2 regions of the Devosia sp. FJ2-5-3 genome follow, and region 2 is predicted to be linked to the other one. Evidence: predicted binding sites of a transcription regulator. Region 2 holds the regulator's gene; the other holds the start of a gene.

What was found. The regulator HrcA, encoded in region 2, represses chaperone genes, less so after heat shock. The targets are predictions, from matches to a motif close to GTTAGCACTCNCNNNNNGNGAGTGCTAAC.
Positions count from the first base shown of each region.
Region 1: the regulator HrcA is predicted to act here: its motif matches at 3,325-3,353, upstream of N0P34_RS16635 (co-chaperone GroES).

Region 1 covers NZ_CP104007.1:3,449,447-3,460,121, forward strand. Annotated here, with positions in the region: gene N0P34_RS16610 (sigma-54 dependent transcriptional regulator) at 1-691, shown strand, start outside; gene N0P34_RS16615 (class I SAM-dependent methyltransferase) at 765-1,580, shown strand; gene N0P34_RS16620 (DMT family transporter) at 1,584-2,492, opposite strand; gene N0P34_RS16625 (hypothetical protein) at 2,566-2,760, opposite strand; gene N0P34_RS16630 (DUF427 domain-containing protein) at 2,856-3,215, opposite strand; gene N0P34_RS16635 (co-chaperone GroES) at 3,398-3,688, shown strand; gene groL (chaperonin GroEL) at 3,745-5,385, shown strand; gene N0P34_RS16645 (BrnA antitoxin family protein) at 5,655-5,897, shown strand; gene N0P34_RS16650 (TSUP family transporter) at 5,914-6,663, opposite strand; gene hisG (ATP phosphoribosyltransferase) at 6,755-7,459, opposite strand; gene N0P34_RS16660 (ATP phosphoribosyltransferase regulatory subunit) at 7,456-8,520, opposite strand; gene hisS (histidine--tRNA ligase) at 8,615-10,033, opposite strand; gene N0P34_RS16670 (hypothetical protein) at 10,198-10,458, opposite strand.
Region 2 covers NZ_CP104007.1:152,641-163,315, reverse strand. Annotated here, with positions in the region: gene pyrF (orotidine-5'-phosphate decarboxylase) at 126-827, shown strand; gene N0P34_RS00785 (TIM barrel protein) at 830-1,612, shown strand; gene hemW (radical SAM family heme chaperone HemW) at 1,634-2,791, opposite strand; gene rdgB (RdgB/HAM1 family non-canonical purine NTP pyrophosphatase) at 2,781-3,425, opposite strand; gene N0P34_RS00770 (hypothetical protein) at 3,422-3,613, opposite strand; gene rph (ribonuclease PH) at 3,610-4,326, opposite strand; gene hrcA (heat-inducible transcriptional repressor HrcA) at 4,473-5,552, shown strand; gene grpE (nucleotide exchange factor GrpE) at 5,653-6,246, shown strand; gene N0P34_RS00750 (penicillin-binding protein activator) at 6,526-7,821, opposite strand; gene rsmI (16S rRNA (cytidine(1402)-2'-O)-methyltransferase) at 7,875-8,756, shown strand; gene N0P34_RS00740 (YraN family protein) at 8,725-9,111, shown strand; gene gshB (glutathione synthase) at 9,143-10,084, shown strand; gene N0P34_RS00730 (MarC family protein) at 10,152-10,675, shown strand, end outside.

The DNA of each region.
Region 1 (10,675 bases), 900 kb from region 2:
CGAGCTGGCCGATGGCGGCACGCTGTTCCTCGACGAGATCGGGGAAATGGATCTGTCGCTGCAGTCCAAACTCCTGCGCTTTCTGCAGACCGGGACGATTTCGCGCGTTGGCGAATCAACCCTGCGCAAGGTCGACGTGCGGGTGGTCTGCGCGACCAACCGCAATCCGTTGCAGATGATCACGGAGCGCAAATTCCGCGAAGATCTGTTCTACCGGCTGCACGTCCTGCCCATTCACCTGCCCCCGCTGCGCCAGCGCCCAACCGATATCATGGTGCTGGCCCGCCATTTCCTCACCAGCTATTCGCGCGAGGAGCACAAGAGCTTCGGTGGCTTTTCAACCGGTGCGGCGCAGCAGCTGACGGCCGCCGACTGGCCCGGCAATGTGCGCCAATTGCAGAACCTGATCCGCCGCATCGTCGTGATGTTCGATGGCGGCGAGGTGGACAATGCCATGCTGGACGCCGCCGATATCGAGTCGCAGACCTTTGCGCCGATCGCAGCAGCAGCCAGCCGCGCCGAGACCCGCCGGACCATCTTGCCGATGTGGCAGCAGGAGCAGCGCATCATCGAGGACGCCATTGCCGCCTTCGGGGGCAATATTTCGCTGGCAGCAGCGGCGCTGGAAATCAGCCCGTCGACGATCTATCGCAAGCGCCAGAGCTGGGCGGAGATGTCTGCGGCCAGCTAGGAGGCCGCGCGCGCTTTGCACAGCGCCCCTCTTCTCCTATAAGCGCCTCCCCGAAACGAGAGGAGGACGAGAGATGGACGCCAAAACGGTCGCCGCCCACTGGGAGGGGAATGCGGACGCGTGGACGAAATACTCCCGCGCCGGTTATGACCGCTATCGCGATGCGCTGAATACACCCGCTTTTCTCGCCATGCTGCCGCCCGTGGCGGGGCTCAACGGGCTCGACCTGGGATGTGGCGAAGGAACCAATACGCGGGCGGTCGCCGAATTGGGCGCTAAAATGACAGGCCTCGACATCGCGCCAACCTTTCTCAGGCACGCCCGGGAAACCGAAGCCGAGGACCCGCGCGGTATTGATTATGTGCTCGGCGATGGCCTTGGTCTCGGCTTTGAAGATGGTCGGTTCCACTTTGTGACCGCCTTCATGTCGATGATGGATATGAGCGACCAGGCGGCGGTGCTGGCTGAAGTACGGCGCGTGCTCAAGCCGGGTGGCTTTCTGCAGTTCTCCATTCTCCACCCATGCTTCGTGCCGCCAAAGCGTCGCAATATACGGGACGCCCAAGGCGAACCCGTAGCCGTGGAAATCGCCGACTATTTTCGCGAGACCGATGGCGAAGTGGAAAGCTGGCTGTTTTCTTCCATCCCCGAAGCGGAACGGCAGGGCCAAAAACCCTTTACCGTACCGCGCTTTCACCGCACCTTGTCGAGCTGGGTGAGCATGATCGTGGGCGCCGGGCTAACCATCGAGGCGTTCGGCGAACCCATGGCAAGCCCCGAACAGGCGGCGGCAGAGCCCGTGGTTGCCGACACGCGGGTGGCCCCGATTTTCCTGCATATCCGGGCGCGCAAACCGGTGGATGAACGGTCCACCAGCGGCCCGGCCTGATCGTCAGGGCGTATTGGCCTCGCGGGCGCGGGTGCGGTCGAGGCCCAGCCGGCGCTCGCGCAGGATGACGGCAATGCCGGAGCCGACGATGATCAGCGAGCCGACCAGCATGGTGACCGTGGGAATGTCAGAGAAGATCAGGAAGCCGATGATGATGGTCAGGATCAGCGAGACATATTCGAAGGGCGCGATGACCGACATGTCGGCATAGCGATAGCACGAGGTCATGAGGAGCTGGCCGACGCCGCCGATAAAGCCTGCGCCGATGAGCAGCGCTGCCTGCTCGGGCGTCGGCATGACCCAGCCGAACGGCAGGGTCAACAGGGCGAGGAAGCTGGCGCTGAGAAAGAAATAGGTGACGATTGTTTCGGTGCGCTCGGTCTGGACGAGATTTCGCACCTGCAGGACTGCGAAGGCCGAGAGAATGGCCGCCATCAGCGCGCCGATGGCGCCCACGGCCTCGGCATCACCAAGAACCTCGCCGCCGCTGAAGACGGTCAGGCGGGGCCAGAGGATAATGACAACGCCCACAAGACCGAAGATGACGGCGGTCCAGCGGAAAATATGGACCCGCTCATTGAGCAGGACAGCGGAGAAGATGACGATGAGAAGTGGCGTGGCATAGGTGATCGCCGTCGCTTCAGGCAGGGGCAAGCGTGTGAGGGCGAAAAAGCCCAGCCCCATGGAAGCTACGCCGACAAGTCCGCGCACGATGTGGCCCAGGGGACGCCGGGTGGCGAAGGCATGGGACAGTCGACGCTTCCAGGCGAGATAGGCAAGGACCGGCACCATGGCGAAGAAGGCGCGAAAAAAGACCATTTCGCCGGGCGGAATGGTCTGGGTGGCCTTGAGCATGGTCGCCATGACGACAAAGCAGCACACCGACGTGATCTTTAGAACAATCCCCCGCACCGGATCTGAAGCCGCTGCAGGGCGAGTGTCGACGTGTATGGAGGGGGCCGCCAATTGTAGTCCTTCTCAGGGCTTACTTGCCCTGGGCCTGCTCCAGCTTTTCCTTGGCAATGCGAGCCGTGGCAAAAGCCTTGTGCTCGGGACCGACGGCACTGCCCGTCTTGAGGGTCTTGCCGTCTGCATCAAGCACTTCCCAATGCCAGTTGGCGTTGGACCCCATGCCGCCAGTGCGGCGCAATTTGATCTGAAGATTGGATTGTTCGCTCATGAGCAGCCTTATGCAGCACTCGCCGTGCGGAAGGAAGGGGGTATTTGGCGTTTACCAGGGCGCGCACGCGCACCACTTGAGAGCGCCAAAGGGGGCTAAACGTCGGAAACGCGGATCTCGATACGCTCGCCACCAAAGGTGAGAAGGTCGCGAATATCGCTATAAGCACCATCGGCGTAGGGATAGTACCAAACCCTGTCCGGACCATCGGCGGTGAGGAGCTTGATGGTGTAATAATGGGCCTCGCCCTTGCCAGGGGCCTGGCTCTTCGTGTCCGAGGCTTCCAGAATACCGGGATGCACGGCATCGAGCGGGATGTAGATCTGTGGCGCAAGACCAGGCTCTTCGAGGCGCATTGCCTTGAGTGTGCTGGCAATCTCGGCGTCGTCGAAGTAGACATGCACGCGGCCGGATATTGGCGAGATAACTGGGTTGGGCGTGGCATCTGCGGACAAGGGCGCCTCCTGTTGCTGGGTTGGGTCCATAGCCATTAACGCACGAGAAAAATCTCCGTTCACTGAGCCTTGACTCTCTGACCGCGCGCTCCCTATATCCCTGTAGCTTGTTAGCACTCCTTCAGTGCGAGTGCTAACAGGCCCGAAATTGCTTCAGAAATGATGCCAAGAGGAACAAAATCATGGGCTTCCGTCCCCTGCACGACCGCGTGGTCGTCCGTCGCGTTGACAGTGAAGAAAAGACCAAAGGCGGGATCATCATTCCCGACACCGCCAAGGAAAAGCCCTCCGAGGGCATTATCGTTTCGGTTGGCCCCGGCGCCCGTGACGAGAACGGCAAGATCAATGCCCTCGACGTGAAGGCCGGCGATCGCGTGCTCTTCGGCAAGTGGAGCGGCACCGAGGTCAAGCTGAACGGCGAAGACCTGATCATCATGAAGGAAAGCGACATCATGGGCGTGATCGAGGCTTAATTGCCTCTCCGCCGCTGACGTCCCTCCCACCAACCCGAATTCTCAAGGAGCCATAAATGGCCGCCAAGGAAGTCAAGTTCTCCACCGACGCCCGCGAAAAAATGCTGCGCGGCGTCAATATCCTCGCCAATGCGGTGAAGGTCACGCTCGGCCCGAAGGGTCGTAACGTCGTCATCGAAAAGTCCTTCGGCGCACCGCGCATCACCAAGGACGGCGTGTCGGTCGCCAAGGAAATCGAACTCGAAGACAAGTTCGAGAACCTCGGCGCGCAGCTGCTGCGTTCGGTCGCTTCCAAGACCAACGACATTGCCGGTGACGGCACCACCACCGCGACCGTTCTCGGTCAGGCAATCGTGGTTGAAGGCGTCAAGGCTGTTGCCGCCGGCTTCAACCCGATGGACCTCAAGCGCGGTATCGACCTGGCTGTTGCCGAAGTCGTTGCTTCGCTGAAGGCTTCTGCCAAGAAGATCACCTCCACCTCGGAAATCTCCCAGGTTGGCACGATCTCCGCCAACGGCGAAACCGCCATCGGCGAGATGATCTCCGAGGCCATGCAGAAGGTCGGCAACGAGGGTGTCATCACCGTCGAGGAAGCCAAGACCGCCGAGACCGAACTCGATGTCGTTGAAGGCATGCAGTTCGACCGCGGCTACCTGTCGCCCTACTTCGTGACCAATGCAGAAAAGATGACCGCCGTCCTCGAGGACCCGGTGATCCTGCTGCACGAAAAGAAGCTCTCGAACCTGCAGGCTATCCTGCCGATCCTCGAAAGCGTCGTTCAGTCCCAGCGTCCGCTGCTGATCATTGCCGAAGACATTGAAGGTGAGGCTCTCGCGACCCTCGTCGTCAACCGTCTGCGTGGCGGCCTCAAGGTTGCTGCCGTCAAGGCTCCGGGCTTCGGCGATCGCCGCAAGGCAATGCTCGAGGACATCGCCATCCTGACCGGTGGCCAGGTGATCTCGGAAGATCTCGGCATCAAGCTCGAGAACGTGACCATCGACATGCTCGGCACTGCCAAGCGCGTTGAAATCACCAAGGAAAACACGACCATCGTCGACGGCGCCGGTACGGCCGACGACATCCAGGGTCGCGTTGGCCAGATCAAGGCGCAGATCGAGGAAACCACCTCGGACTACGACCGCGAGAAGCTGCAGGAACGTCTTGCTAAGCTCGCTGGCGGCGTTGCGGTGATCCGCGTCGGCGGTTCGACCGAAGTGGAAGTCAAGGAGCGCAAGGACCGCGTCGACGACGCCCTGAACGCAACCCGCGCTGCTGTTGAAGAAGGCATCGTGCCGGGTGGTGGCGTTGCCCTGCTCCGCGCCGCTGCTGCGATCACCGTCAAGGGTGCGAACGCCGACCAGGAAGCTGGTATCTCGATCGTTCGCCGCGCCCTGCAGGAGCCGGTCCGTTGCATCGCCAACAATGCCGGCGCTGAAGGTTCGGTCGTCGTTGGCAAGATCCTCGAGAACGCTGCTGCTTCGTTCGGCTACAACGCCGCAACGGGCGAGTATGGCGACCTCGTCGCTCTCGGCGTCATCGACCCGGTCAAGGTCGTGCGCACCGCTCTCGAAGACGCTGCCTCGGTTGCATCGCTGATGATCACCACCGAAGCAACCATCGTCGACGCCCCCAAGGACGCAGCACCGGCAATGCCGGGCGGCGGCGGCATGGGCGGCATGGGCGGCATGGACTTCTAATTCGCGAAAGCGAATTAGATCCTCCCCTCGCTCACGGGCCGCATCGCAATTGGCCCGACGCGCGAAACCGCGCTGGACCGATTGCTGGCCCCGCGCGGGCGCGACAGACGACTGCCGGGCTGCCTTGCAGCCTGAAAGAACTAAAATGACTTCGCGGTTTGTTTCTTCCCAGTCACGAACCTCGTTGGAAAAGCCCCGGTGGAAACACCGGGGCTTTTTTCATCCACATTCCGGCGTTAAGCTGGCGACACACAAAACATGAGTGACCGATGCGAACGCCACGACGCGGCAGTGCCTACGAACAAGCCGAGGCCGCCTTCAAAAGCGCCACGACCCGGCCCACCGCAGCCGAACCGGCAAAGCTGGCGGCTACAGCAAAGCCCGAAGGCAAGGAACTGGTATCGCTGCGGCTCGACCGCGCGGTTCTCGAGCACTTTCAGGACGATGGCGCTGGCTGGCAGGAGCGGATCAACGCCGCGCTGCGCGTCGCGGCCGGGCTCGACAAGGAATAGTTTCGGCGCTGGTCCGTCAGGGCCAGAGCAGAAGTTTTACCGCCATGGCGATAGACACGACCACGATAAGCGGGCGGATGACCTTCGCCCCGTAGCGTATGCCCGTGCGCGCGCCGATATAGCCACCGGCGATCTGGCCAATTGCCATGACCAGGGCGACCGGCCAGACGACGTGCCCCATGGGAATGAAAACCACCAGCGCCGCCGAATTGGACATGAGATTGAGCGCCTTGGTGTTGCCAGTGGCCCGGGTCAGCCCCAAACCGAACAGCAGCACGAACCCGATCGAAAAGAAGCTCCCCGTACCCGGGCCAAAGATACCGTCGTAAAAGCCGATGACGAAGGCCATGAGGGGTACGAATTTGTCAAAGGGGAGCCGCGCGGCGCGATCGGCGTCGGAGATCTTGGGAGCAAACAGAAAATAGAGCGCGATGGCGATGAGGGCGATCGGCACGGCGAGATTAAGGAGAGAGGTGTCCACCCGCGACACGATCAGCGCGCCGATGGCGCTGCCGGCAAAAGCCAGCAGCAGGCCCGGAAGCAAGGTTTTCAGCTCGACATAGCCCCGGCGCCAATAGGTGGTTACAGCCATGGCGGTGCCGATGACCGACTGCATCTTGTTGGTGGCCAACGCCGCAACAGGGGGCAGACCAACGGAGAGCAGAGCCGGAACCGAGAGCATCCCGCCCCCGCCCGCCACAGCGTCCACAAAACCAGCGAGAAACCCGACGCCAGCCAGCGCCAGAAGAATAAGGGGATCGAGCATAAGGGAAGAACCAGGGAACAATGCCCGGGCTCTTAGCATCAGCGGCGCGGCGGGGACAGGGGCTTAAGGTCGCTCCCTGCCCCTGGCCTGGCTAGAGGCCGTTGGCGCCAATGCGGGACAGCAGATCGTCGAGCAGCGCTTTTTTCTCGTCGGGCCAAGGCGCCGTGCGCGAGACGATAAGATTGGCCTCGCTCTTCAGCATGACGCCATCTTCGAGCACGCGCAGCCCATTGGCGACCAGGGTCGAGCCGGTGGAGGTGATGTCGACGACGATATCGGCCACGCCTGAGGCGGGCGCAGCCTCGGTGGCGCCGAGGCTTTCCACGATCCGGTATTCTGCAATGCCGGCGCGGGAGAAATGCTGGCGCGTGATGGTGATATATTTGGTGGCGATGCGCATCCAGCGCCCATGCCGGGTGCGGAAATCGGACGCAACATCGGCCAGGTCGTGCAGATGGGTCACGTCGATCCAGGATTCGGGGACAGCGATGACAACGTCGGCATGACCGAAATCGAGCGATCTGGCGAAATGCACTGCCTCCGGACCGGTTTCGCTGGTTTCGTGGATGAGATCGCGGCCGGTGACACCCAGATCAATATTGCCGCGAATGAGCTCGCGGGCGATTTCCGAGGCGGGGAAGAAACGAACCGTGATGTCCGGCTCGCCCTCGACATGTCCGAGATAGGAGCGTGCGCCGCCGGGGCGGGAAATGGGGAAGCCGCGTTGGGCGAACCAGTCGCGCGTCAATTCTTCGAGCCGCCCCTTGGACGGCACGGCGAGGGTAAGACCAGTCATGGGGTAACCTCTGCCTCCAGCCGATCCACCCAGAGTGCGCAGCCCGAGGCGGCAATAGGGGCGCGAGCGCCGAGGCGTTCCAACAGGCGATCATATTGGCCGCCCGAGGCCAGGATGGCACCATCGCGGCCGAGCATTTCGAAGACGATGCCGGTGTAATAATCAAGGCGCGGCGAGAAGGCGGCATCGAACTCGATGCGGGCCTCGCCCAGCTTGTCGAGATGACGGCGAATGGCCCGAATGGGGGCCCCCAGCATCAGGCCATACTCGGCGGCGAGCGCCTCGATCTGGCGCAGGGCGCCCAGCACATCGCCGGAGATCGCAAGATATTTTCGCAGCAGCGTCAGGGTCTGGGCCGGCACGTGGGCGGCGTCCAGCGCCTGCTGCTCGATATAGCGGTCGGCGATTTCCTCGGGCGTGCGGCTTTCGGAAAGACTAAGACCGGCGGCGACCATGCGCGCGGTGACGTCCTCGATCAGCGCGTCGCGAACGGGCTGCTCGCTGCGTTGCAGATCTGGGGCGGCCTCGAGGCGATTGAGCAGACGCTCGAGCGCTTCGGTGTGGCCGAAGCGGTGCCGGATGCGCGGACGCCAGGCATCGGGCATGTCCGCCTGGACCAGCAGTGCTTCAAAGAGGCCTACCCCGCCCAGACGCAGGCGCGTGGGAATGCCGTAAATGGAGAGCGCCGCACGGGCGAAGGTGAGCACCTGATCGAGCGCGATGTCGCCATCGGGCTGGGCCAGGAGCTCGATGCCGGCCTGGTCGAATTCGGCGGCGCCATTTTCGCGCTGGCGAAAGATCGGGCCCATATAGGTAAAGGCTGCGGGCTGGCGCGTCGCATCGGCAATGTAGTCGGTGACGATGGGCAGGGTGAAATCGGGACGCAGGCAGAATTCCGAGCCGGTTGCGTCCGTGGTGAGCAACAGTCGTCGGCCGAATTCTTCACCCGCGAGGTCGAAATAGGGATTGGCATTGAGCAGGAGCGGCGGGGTGGCGCGACACCCGCCCTGCGCTTCGACGAGGGCTTCCAACTGGCTGCGACGGTAGGCGGAATTGGTCATTTCGTGTGTCCCAGAGAGCCGCCCGCCAAACACAATGTCCCCGCTTTCGCGGGGATGACACAGTGCGTGCTGATGGAAACGAGGCCAACCATGCTTACTGTTCGCTCAGGAGCTTCTGAATAGCAGGGACGAGGTCTTCACGCCTGATTTCGAACTGGCCAGGACGAGCGGCCTTCCATTCGGCGTTGTCGGTGATGGCCTCGGCGGCTTCCTTACCCGCGACCAGATCCTTGATCTGGAGGATCCCCTGCTCGCGCTCCTGGCTGCCTTCGATGATGACGGCAGGGGCATTGCGCTTGTCGGCATAGGCGACCTGCTTGCCGAAATTCTTGGTATTGCCCAGGAACATTTCGGCGCGGATGCCGGCGCGGCGCAGCTCGGCGACCATGGCCTGGTAACCGGCGGTCTCGGCCTTGTCCATGACTAGCACGACAACCGGGCCCACCGGTTCGGTGGCGCCGAGATTGCCCGTGAGCTTGAGGGCATTGGCGAGCCGCGAGACGCCGATGGAAAAACCGGTGGCCGGAACCGGCTCGCGACGGAAACGCGAGACGAGGCCATCATAACGGCCACCGCCGCCAACCGAGCCGAACACCACGTCCTGGCCCTTTTCGTTCTGAACCTTGAAGGTCAGTTCGATCTCGAAGACCGGGCCGGTGTAATATTCAAGGCCGCGGACCACGGAAGGATCGATCTTGATCTTTTCGACGCCGTAGCCGGCGGCGTCAAAGAGTGCCTGCATGGCGTTGAGTTCGGCAATGCCGTCATTGTCGGCCGGCGGCTTGCCCTCGACATAGTCGAGCACGACTGCCGCCTGGGCATCGGAGAGGCCGGCGCCCTTGGTGAAGTCGCCACTTTCGTCCTTGCGGCCGGCACCGAGCAGGAGCTTGACGCCCTCGGGGCCGAATTTATCGAGCTTGTCGACGGCGCGCAGGACGGTCAGTTTTTGCTCATTTGAGCTGACGCCGGCTGCTTCGAGCACGCCGTCGAGCACTTTGCGGTTGTTGACGCGCACGACATATTTGCCGGCTAGCCCGAGTGCATCCATGACGTCGGCCATCATCATGCACATTTCGGCGTCGGCTTCCGGCCCCCCTGCCCCGACATTATCGGCGTCGAACTGCATGAACTGGCGGAAACGACCAGGGCCGGGCTTTTCATTGCGGAAGACATAGCCCTGGCGGTAGGACCGATAGGGCTTTGGCAGGCTTTCGAAATTCTCGGCAAAGTAGCGGGCGAGTGGCGCGGTGAGATCGTAGCGCAGGCTCATCCACTGCTCGTCGTCGTCCTGCAGGGAAAAGACCCCGGCATTGGGCCGGTCGGTATCGGGCAGGAATTTCCCCAGCGTCTCGGTATATTCGAACAGAGGGGTTTCGACGGGGTCGAAGCCATAGCGCTCATAGACCTTGCGGATCGTCTCGATCATCTGCCCCACGGCGGCGATTTCGCCGGGGGTACGGTCTTCAAAGCCGCGCGGCAGGCGTGCGGTGATCAGCTTGGTCTTTTCGGTCATCTGGCAACTCTGGAAAGCGGTCGGTTCGACTAAGGGCGGACGCAGGGCGATGGGCAGGAACCGGCCCCCACTTCTATGGGACCTGCTCTAGCTTATAGGGTTTTGGGTGACAACAGGCGGCGCGGGAAAAGGCAGCCGGGGAGGACCCCGGCCGCCATGCACTATCAATGTCGGCTCCGCCGCCGGAGACTGACAACAGTGGTGGTGGTCGGCAGGGAATGCCAGAGAACGGGTTCTGCTACCGGCGGCAGGCCCAGATCGGCCCGCAGATAGGCAGGCACGCGGGCCGGTGCCCGGGGGCGGTTCAACCATGCAGAGAAGGCTGCGGCCAGAACGGGGACAAGTCCGCGCTGGTGCACCGCATCGGCGATGGAGAATTCAAGGCGCAGCACGATGCTGCGCTCGTCAAGCACGTTGGACGTCATTGCGGTTTCCGGCAGGGATTCCCCGCCGGCCTCTGATTGAGTTCAGGAAGGAAGCCAAAATCGGGACGCAAAACGACCCGGTTTTTTCAGGGCTTCAGTGGGGGAGTGTGTCCACGGGCATAGGGCGCGGAATGCGCCGACTATGCTGTGTCTCAGGCTCGCGAGATGACAGCGAGACGGTGAGATACCCAGGTATGGCGATGCGGATGATTATTCA
Region 2 (10,675 bases):
TGCCATAGCATCCGGGAGGCAAGCTGCTATGGCGCCATAGCAGCGGCCAGTACTCGCAATTTTGCCTTGCCCCCACTCCGCTGATATGCGACCTCAGCGCAATCGCGACAGAAAAGGAAACTGCCATGGCCGGCCAGCTGATAGTGGGGCTCGACGTGTCGTCACGCGCACGCGCCGAGGAAATCGTGACCGCCCTGGGCGACACGGTGGATTTCTACAAGATCGGCTACCAGTGCTTTTACGGCGCCGATGGCTTTGCCCTGGGCAAGGATCTCATCGCCGCCGGCAAGAAGGTCTTTTTTGACCTCAAGCTGCTCGACATCGACAATACGGTCGAAAAGGGCGTCGCCGCCTTTGCCGAAACCGGCGCGGCGATGCTCACCGTCCATGCCTATCCAAAAACCATGCGCGCTGCCGCCAAGGCCGCCGCCGGATCGAACCTCTGCGTTCTGGGCGTTACCGTCCTCACCTCGATGGACGATGCCGACGTCAAGGAAGCCGGTTACGAGCGCGACGCCGCCGGCCTGGTTGCGCTCCGCGCCCAACAGGCGCGCGAGGCCGGCATTGGCGGCGTTGTCGCCTCCCCGCACGAGGCCGAGATGGTCCGCACCATCGTCGGCCCGAAACTGGCCATCGTTACCCCCGGCATTCGGCCTGCAGGCAGCGCCGCCGGCGACCAGAAGCGCATCATGACCCCCGCCGAAGCGCTGGCGGTCGGGGCCTCCCATCTCGTCATCGCCCGCCCCATCGTCGAGGCGCCCGATCCGGCCGCAGCTGCACGCGCCATCCTCGCCGAAATGGCCGGCTCCGGCACACGGTTCGCCTGAAAATGACAAAACTCTCCGCCTGCATCGAAATGCTCTTTAAGGCGGAGAGTTCTGATCCCGCCCAGCGCATCCATCTAGCCCAGGCCGAAGGCTTTGAGGCCGTCGAATTCTGGCTCTGGTCGAACAAGGATCTCGATGCCATCGAGCGTGCACTGGACCAAACCGGCGTAAAACTCGCCGGCATCGTCGCCGAGCCTTTTGCGAAACTTACAAATCCCAAGACCCACGACGATTTCCTTCGTGGCCTCGAAGAGAGCCGCGACGTGGCGCTGCGGCTGGGCGCGCCGGTGCTCATCTGCCAGTCCGGCAATAACCGCCTTCTCGTCGATCGCCAGCGCCAGCGCGATGCCCTCACCCTGGTCCTGCAGCGCTCAGCCGATGTGCTGGCGGGGTCAGGGGTAAGACTGGGCCTCGAGCCGCTCAATGACCGGGTCGATCACCCGCTCTATTTCCTCACCTCGACCAGCGAAGCCCTCGACATCATGGACGCGGTCGACCGCCCCGAAATCGGCATCACCTATGATCTCTACCATTCCATGGTCATGGGCGAGGACCCTGTGACCGTGATCGGCAATCGCGGTCGCCACATCGTTCATCTACACATCGCCGATCACCCCGGCCGCCATCAGCCGGGCTCGGGCCAGCTCGATTTGCTCACCCCGCTCACCGCGCTGATCGCCGGGGGTTACATCGGCTATATCGGCCTCGAATTCCGCCCGACAGCGGATACGAAAACGGCGCTGGTCGAAACCCGCGCCGCCCTTGCGCCTCTTATGGCGCCATAGCATCCTGCCTGTGTCGGCGTTTTACGCCGCCAGATCCGCCACCACGGCGTCGAGCACCGGAAAGCCTTTTTCCGTGACGCGGATATTGCCATTGGGCAGGGTCTCGACAAATCCATAGCCTTTTAAGGCCTCGATCTGCTTTTCCGCGATCGACCGGCCCGAGATCGACATGAACCGCGATGGCGAAATGCCCTCCTTGAGGCGCAGCCCCATGACGAGGAATTCGTCGCCCTGCTCTTCCCAGGTCAGCACGTCGTCCGTGGTCATGCCATGGCCGAACTCATTGACCAGCTTCAGCCATTCGAACGGCATTTTCTCGGTCGCCGTGGCGTGCCGCTGGTGGTTGACCATCAGCCGCCCATGCGCGCCCGGTCCGATCCCGGCATATTCGCCATAGCGCCAATAGAGCATGTTGTGCCGGCTTTCCTGGCCGGGCACGGCGTGGTTGGAGATTTCATAGGCGGGCATGCCGGCGGCTGCCGTCAGCTCCTGCGTCATCTCGTAGAAATCGGCCGCCAGATCTTCGTTCGGCATTTTCAATTTGCCGGCATTGAAGAGGTCGTAATAACGCGTGCCATGCTCGATGGTCAGCTGGTAGAGGCTGAGGTGCCCCCGCGCCAGCCAGATGGCTTCCTTGAGTTCGTCTTCCCAATCCTCGAGCGTCTGCTTGGGGCGGGCATAGATGAGATCGAAGCTCGACCGGTCGAAGATGGATTGGGCGATGCGCACCGCCGAGATGGCCTCGTCGACACTATGGCGTCGTCCGAGCTCGGCCAAGGGCCCCTCGCGCAGGGACTGCACACCCAGCGACACCCGGTTCACCCCGGCACTGCGGAAACCACGAAAGCGATCCACCTCCACCGAGGTCGGATTGGCTTCGAGCGTGATCTCGGCATTGCCGTCGATCTGCCAGTGTCCGGCGATGGTGTCGATGATCGTGCCCACGGCCTTGGGGGTCATCAGCGATGGCGTGCCGCCGCCGAAAAAGATGGACTGCACCAGCCGCCCGGGCGACAGCGCCGCCATATGGGCGATCTCGCGCTTGTACCCCTCGACATAGGCGTCCTCGTCGAAAGGGCCCCGATGCACATGGGAATTGAAGTCGCAATACGGGCATTTGGACGCGCAGAACGGCCAATGCACATAGACGCCGAACAGGTCGTTCGGGTTAGCGCTCAATCTGGTTCTCCACGAATTGGGCAAAGGCGCGGGCGCGGTGGGAAAGACCCTGCTCTCCCGGCGACCAGGAATGCTTTGCCTCGGCAGCCATCTCGCCGAAGGTGATGTTGTGCCCGTCGGGCATGAACATCGGGTCATACCCATGGCCCTGGGTGCCGCGGGGCGGCCAGATCAGCGTGCCCGGGCAAGTGCCGACATAGATCACGTCGCGCCCGTCGGGATGGGCGAGGCACAGCGTGGCGTTGAAGGCGGCGCGGCGCTGGTCGGGGCTGGTTGCCCCCTTGGCCTGCAATTCGTCTTCCACCCGCTGCATGGCCTTGCCGAAATCGCGCGGCACGCCGGCCCAGTCGGCCGTGTAGACGCCCGGCTGGCCATCCAGCGCATCGACGCAAATCCCCGAATCATCCGAGAGCGCCAGCATATTGGCGCCCTTGGCCGCCGCATGCGCCTTGGTGCGGGCATTTTCGGCAAAAGTCGTGCCGGTTTCTTCCGGCTCGGGCAGGCCAAGCTCGCCGGCCGATACCAGCTCAAGCCCAAACGGCTCGAACAGCTCACGAAACTCCTTGAGCTTGCCCGCATTATGGGTGGCGATGACCAGGCGGTCGCCGCGGCGCAGGCGGGGGAGAGTGCTCATTTGGCGCTTCCGTTCTTTTCGGCGCCACACCCAAGGTCGAGCGCGCGCACAATGTCATTCCAGATGGCGCAATCGGGCGCGACCTCGGGAGCCACGGCCGCCTGAGCCTGCGGGCGCCCAGCGGCGCTGCGGCCTGCGCCGGCGGCACGATTGGACAGGGCGGCCAATATATCCCGTGGCAAATTCATGGATTGAGTGCCGCCTGTTGCAGCAGGCTCAATTCGCCAATGCCCTTGCCGGCAAGGTCCATCAGCGCCTCGAGCTCGGCCCGATCAAACGGCGCGCCCTCGGCGGTGCCCTGAATCTCGACGAATTTGCCCGAGCCGGTCATGACGAAATTGGCGTCAGTCTCGGCTTCGACATCCTCGAGATAATCGAGGTCCAGCACCGGCGCGCCGCGATAAATACCGCAGGAAACCGCAGCCACGCTATCCTTGAGCGCCTGGCCCTTGGTCAGCTTGCGTTCTTCCATCCAGCGAATGGCGTCGACCAGGGCGATATAGGCGCCGGTGATCGAGGCGGTGCGGGTGCCGCCATCGGCCTCCAGCACGTCGCAGTCGAGCGTGATCTGCGCCTCGCCCAAAAGGGTGAGATCGACCACGGCGCGAAGCGAACGGCCGATCAGGCGCTGGATTTCCTGGGTACGCCCGGTCTGCTTGCCGGCGGTCGCCTCGCGACGCGTGCGGCTGCCGGTGGCGCGGGGCAGCATGCCATATTCGGCGGTGACCCAGCCCTGGCCCTTGCCGCGCAGCCAGCCCGGAAGGCTGGTTTCGACCGAAGCGGTGCACAACACCTTTGTGTTACCGAAGGCAATCAGGCATGACCCTTCAGCCTTCATGGCCACATTGCGCTCTATGGTTACGGCCCGCATTTGGTCGGGGGCACGTCCGGATGGCCGCATGGGCACCTCAAAATCTCTGGCAAATAGTCCTTAACCGCCTCTTAACCTTCATCGCGACGCGCGACAAGCGTCGGGCGCTTGGCGACAAGGCCCGTTCCGCTTAAATAAGAGCGCAAGGTTAAAGCCGAAAATTTGAGTAAAAAACCATGGTTCAGCCGTCAGAAGATTTCCTCAGCGCGCTCAATGCCCGCAGTCAGGATATTTTCCGGAGGCTGGTCGAACGCTATCTCGACACCGGCCTGCCCGTCGGTTCGCGCGATCTCAGCCGCCTGTTGCAGGTCGAGCTGTCGCCGGCCTCGGTGCGCAATGTCATGGCCGATCTCGAAGATCTCGGGCTGATCGCGGCGCCCCACACATCGGCCGGCCGCGCCCCGACGCAGCTGGGCCTGCGCTTTTTCGTCGATGCCATGCTCGAAGTCGGCGCTGTCGACGAGGCCGAGCGCAATCAGATCGCCCGGCATATCGAGGGCAGTTCGGGGCGCGGCCAGGTGGAAGACCTGCTCACCGAAGCCTCGTCCCTGTTGTCCGGGCTCAGCCACGGCGCCGGCGTCGTCATCGCCACCAAGGCCGACATGGTGCTGCGCCATATCGAATTCGTCCGTCTCGACCAGAGCCGCGCCATGGCTGTGCTCGTCGGCGATGATGGCCAGGTCGAAAACCGCATCATGGAACTGCCGCCCGGCTTTACCGCCGCGGCCCTCACCCAGGCCAGCAATTACCTCGCCAATTATGTCGTCGGCCGCACCCTTGCCGAAGCCCAGAAAATCTTGACAGAGCGCCGGCAGGAACAGCGCGCCGAGCTCGATGAATTGACCCAGAAGCTCGTCGATGCGGGCATTGCCACCCTGGGCAAGCAGAGCGGGGTCAGCGCGCCTACCGTCATCGTGCGTGGCCGTGGCAATCTCATCAATGACAGCATGGCCAGCGAGGACCTCTCGCGCATGCGCCAGCTTTTCGACGAACTCGAAAGCAAGGATGGGCTGCTCGAACTCCTGGGCGACGCCGAAAAGGCGCAGGGGGTGCGCATTTTCATCGGCTCGGAGAACAAGCTGTTTTCCCTCTCCGGCTCCTCGGTGATTCTCTCGCCCTATAAGGATGCCAATGACAAGGTGGTGGGCGTGCTGGGCGTCATCGGTCCGACAAGGCTCAATTATGCCCGTATCGTGCCAGTGGTCGACTACACCGCCAATGTTGTCACAAGGTTGATGGCGACAAAGCGCGGCTAATCGGCCCGCAGGGGTCGGAAAGCCAGCCACGCTATTGAAAAACCTGCCGCCTTGGCCGATATGCGGGGCAGAAAACTCTTACAGCGCCCATGGAGATGAGATGAGCGACGAAAACGCCACGCCAGGCGAAACGCCGGACATTGAAAATCTCGCCCCCGAAACCGTTTCGGAGGTCGATCCCATCGAAGCCCTGCAGGCCGAAAATGCCGAGCTGCGCGACCGCCTGCTGCGGTCGGTTGCCGAAATGGAAAATCTGCGCAAGCGCACCGAGCGCGACGTTGCCGATACCCGCACCTATGCCATCGCCGGTTTTGCCCGCGACATGCTCTCCGCCACCGACGCCCTGGGCCGTGCCCTGCTGGTCATCCCGGCGGACGAACGCGCAGCGGCCTCCGGCACGCTCAAGAGCCTCATCGAAGGCATCGAGCTGGCCGAGCGCGAAACCCAGCGCCTCCTCGCCAAGCATGGCGTCAAGCAGATCGAGGCCGCCGGCCAGAAATTCGATCCGCACAGGCACCAGGCCATGTTCGAAGTGCCGAACACCGAAGTGCCCGAGGGCACGGTGGTCCAGGTGGTCCAGGAAGGCTTTGCCATCGGCGAACGCGTCCTCCGCCCCGCCATGGTCGGCGTCGCCAAGGGCGGCCCTGCCACGCCCCCGACAGCCAATGGCGAAACCATCGACAAGAGCGCCTGATTTAGACGCCCAGTCCAAAACAAAAATCCCCGCTCCGGCGGGGATTTTTTTTTGTTAGGTCACTTATGTCTCGGCCCCATCGTCCCTTCCCCTCCTCAGGGGGAGGCCAGGTGGGGGGCTCTGCCAAAAATCCACCGGCCCGCTTCCCTCGGGCCTGACCCGAGGGCCACTATCCCACGCGAGATCCCAACAATGGGCCGCCGAACGGACCCTCGGGTCGAGCCCGAGGGAAGCACCACAATGAGGTCTCGGCCTCACCTCCCAAAAAATCCCAAAAACCTAAATCTTCGCCCCATCCACGGCCACCACCCCACCCGCCTGCACCTTTCGGAGCGCCAGCGCATATTCCGCCCTTCCATTGGCGAGGAACCGGAATTGCCCGTCCCTTCCATTGTAGCCACCGGGCGCGGTCAGCAGCGTCGTATCATAGGGCGGTGTCGCCAGGGACAGCCGGTTCACATTGGCGAGAATGACGGCGGTATAAGCCAGCGTCGCCAGCTGATGCGGGCGGCCACCAAATCGCGCGGCATAGTCCCCAGCAATGGCGGTGTAGCCGGCCTCGTCCACCGCCGGATAAATCGCCCCCTGCAAACCGGGCGCTGAAAGGATAGCGGCATCTCCCGCCCAATCGGCCGACCCCACGATCTGCAGGAACTCGCCAGCGACGGCACCCGCCTGGGCCAAGGCAGCAGCGAAGGCCGGCGCGCTGGTGCGTTCGGGCAGGAAGATCGCGTCGATGGCGTTCCTGTCGATCAGCGGCTTGGCCTGGGCCGCAATCTGCGCGGCCTCGCTGGCATCGGAGAACATGTAGACCGCACTTGGCGAAAACCCGGCCGCGATCGCCTGCTGCCGGAAAGCGGTGGCCAGCGCCTCGCCATAGGGCGTTGCCGGAAAAATCCCGGCGAGTCCGCGCCGCCCATCGGCCTTCAAATAGCCTATGGCCCGCTTCATCTCCATGTCCGGCAGCACCGAGAGCAGAAACACCCCCTGCCCGGCCACGGATGGATTATTGGCAAAGCCGATGAGTTTTATCCCCGCCGCCCGCGCCACCGCGCCGGCCGCACTCACCTGGTCGGCGCTGACGGGTCCCAGGATCAGTTTCGCCCCGGCCTGCACCGCGGCACTGGCTGCACTGGTCGCGCCCGCCGCGCCGCTGCCGCTGTCGTGCAGCGTGATGGTGATATTCTCTCCGATATTGGGATTGGCTTCGATAAAGCCGATTGCGAGCTTGGCCGCATTGGCGAGCGATACGCCCACCTGCGCCAGCGCCGCATCACCCGAGAGCGGCATCAGCATCGCCACTGGCACCGGTCCGCGCCCGAACACTTCCGTACGCCCCGACCCCATTATGCCCTGTGCAGGTGCAGGCTGCAGGGTCTGGCCGGCCACATTGCCCTGCCCCGCACCAGATCCGCCCTCCGGCCAACCAAGCGTGCGCGATCCCCATTGCAGCGTACCGGGCGCACAGGCGGTGAGCAGGCCCGAAGCGATGAGGGCAAGGGCGCCGCGTCTGGTGTGACGGAAGTGGTGCAAATTCGCCTTCTCGGGTTCGAAATGATCACAGTCCGTTAACATTGTCCTCCATTCAGGTTAATCAATGCTGAGCCTTGCCGAACCCCCGGAGCACAGTGACCGACCCTCGTTATTACATCGCCGGCACCGACTTCCCCGCCCCGCCTCTGGCAGCCGGGCTCTATGTGGTCTCCACCCCGATCGGCAATCTGCGCGACATCACCATTCGCGCCCTGGAAACCCTGGCCAGGGCGAGCCTCGTGCTCTGCGAAGATACTCGCACCTCGGCGCGCCTGCTTGACCACTACGGCATCAAGGGAAAACGCCAGGCTTTACATGAACATAACGAGCGCTTCCGGGCCGAGGAGATCGTCTCCCGCATTGCCGCCGGCGAGGCCATCGCGCTCATTTCCGACGCCGGAACCCCCCTCCTCTCCGATCCGGGCTTCCCGCTGATTCGCGCCCTCGCCGAAGCCGGCCTGCCGGTCTTTCCCATCCCCGGTGCCTCGGCGCTGCTCTCGGCGCTGGTGGTTGCGGGTCTGCCCACCGATGCGTTCGCTTTCCACGGCTTCCTCCCCAACAAGGCTGGCGCCCGTGCTAACGCCTTGGCGAAACTGGCGGATTCACGTGAAACACTGGTGTTTTACGAGTCTCCCCGCCGCCTCGCCGATAGCCTTGCCGCCATGGCTGAAGCCTTTGGCGAGCGTCAGGCCAGTGTCTCGCTGGAACTGACCAAGCGGTTCGAGCGCACCTTCCGAGGCACGCTCTCCGAACTCGCGGCAAAGTTCGCCGCGGAAGACACCAAGGGCGAGGCCGTCATCATCCTTGCCGGTGCCGATGAACCCACCGCCCCCGCCGCCGAGGATTGGATGGCCGCTCTCGAAGCAGCCATGGCCGACCAGCCCATGCGCAGCGCGGTGGACGAAATCGCCCAGCGCTACGGTTTGAAACGCAAGGAGGTCTACGATGCCGCCCTCGCTCTCAAGGCCCGGGAATAAAAGGCAAAAAGCCAATCTCTATGGCCAGCGCAGCGAGGCGCTGGCCGCCTTGCTCCTGCAGGCAAAGCTCTACCGTATTCGCGAGCGGCGCTACAAAACCCCCGGTGGCGAAATCGACCTCATCGCCGAGCGCGGCAACACCATCATCTTTGTCGAGGTAAAGTCCCGCCTCAGCGCGGCCGGCGCAGGTGAGGCGCTCGAGGCCGTCAACGCGGCCCGCATCGTCCGGGCGGCCGAGCACTGGCTTTCCCGCCATCCGCGCGAGGCGGAAAAGTCCTGCCGGTTCGACGTTATTTTCCTTGCACCGGGCCGCTGGCCGCGCCATCTCATCAATGCATTCGACGCGGGCGCCTGATCCTGGCCGCCCATCGTGAAAAGGGACACCTATGCTTAAAGTCGCCGTCCAGATGGACCATGTCTCAACCATCAATCCGCGCGGCGATTCCACCTTCGCCATGATGCTCGAAGCCCAGGCCCGCGGCCATCAGCTGCTCCACTACACGGCCGATACGCTGTCCCTGCGCGACAATGTGGTGACGGCCCTCTGCCAGCCCATCACCGTCACCGACGCCGAAAAAGGCCAGCATTTTGCCCTCGGCGAAGCCAGCCGGGTAGATCTGTCCACCCAGGACGTGGTGCTGATGCGCCAGGATCCGCCCTTCGACATGAACTACATCACCATCAGCCACATTCTCGAGCGGCTGCATCCGAAGACCTTGGTGGTGAACCCGCCCGCCGCAGTCCGCAATGCGCCCGAAAAAATCCTCGTCACCGAGTTTCCCGAGCTGATGCCGCCGACGCTGGTGACGCGCGACCGTTCTGAAATCCACGCCTTCCGCAAGGAGCATGGCAACATCATCGTCAAGCCGCTCTACGGCAATGGCGGGGCCGGCGTCTTCTTCATCCAGGAAGGCGATCACAATCTCAATTCGCTGATCGAGCTCTTCGAGCAAAGCTTCCGCGAACCCTTCATGGTCCAGAAATATCTGCCGGACGTGCGCAAGGGCGACAAGCGCATCATCATCATCGATGGCGAGCCGGTGGCCGGCCTCAACCGCATCCCCGCCGAAGGCGAAGCCCGCTCCAACATGCATGTTGGCGGCCGTCCCGAGCTCTCCGAGCTGACCGCGCGCGAGCGCGAGATCTGCGCCACCATCGCCCCGGCCCTCAAGGAGCGGGACATGATCTTTGTCGGCATCGACGTCATCGGCGACTATCTCACCGAGATCAACGTCACCTCCCCCACCGGCATTCGCGAGATCAAGCGGTTTGGCGGTCCCGATATTGCCGTCCTGATCTGGGAAGCCATCGAGAAGCGCCGCGCCTGACGCCCGGCCTTGGCCTCGGCGCGCAAATGCCCTAGTGCTCTAGGGCAATTGAGCGCCGGGTGTTGTGATGAATTCTTTTCTTGTGGCTTTTGCCACGCTGTTCGCGACAGTCGGCGTTGCCGATATCGCCTTCATTTTCGCAGCCCTGACCAAGGACAATACGCCCGCGCAGAGGCGTGTTTTCGCCACGCGCGGCGTTCTTGTCGCGCTGGGAATCCTGTTGTTCTTCGCCGTCCTCGGCACACTCATTCTCGATGGCTTCGGCATTACCATCCCCGCCCTGCGCACGGCCGGTGGGATTTTGCTGCTCCTGATCGCCATCGACATGGTCTTTGCCCGCCATTCGGGCGGCACGGGAACCACCAGCGAGGAAGAGATCGAGGCCCGGCAGAGCCACGATATTTCCGTGTTTCCCCTGGCCATGCCGCTCATGGCTGGTCCCGGCGCCATCAGCGCCGTCATCCTGCTTACGACGGGCGCTCAGTCAGACCTTGAATTCTGGCTGGTTCTCGCCGCCATCGTGGTCATCCTGTTCCTCGCCTGGCTGACCCTGCTCATCGCCATTCCGATCCAGCGCCTCTTGGGCCTCAC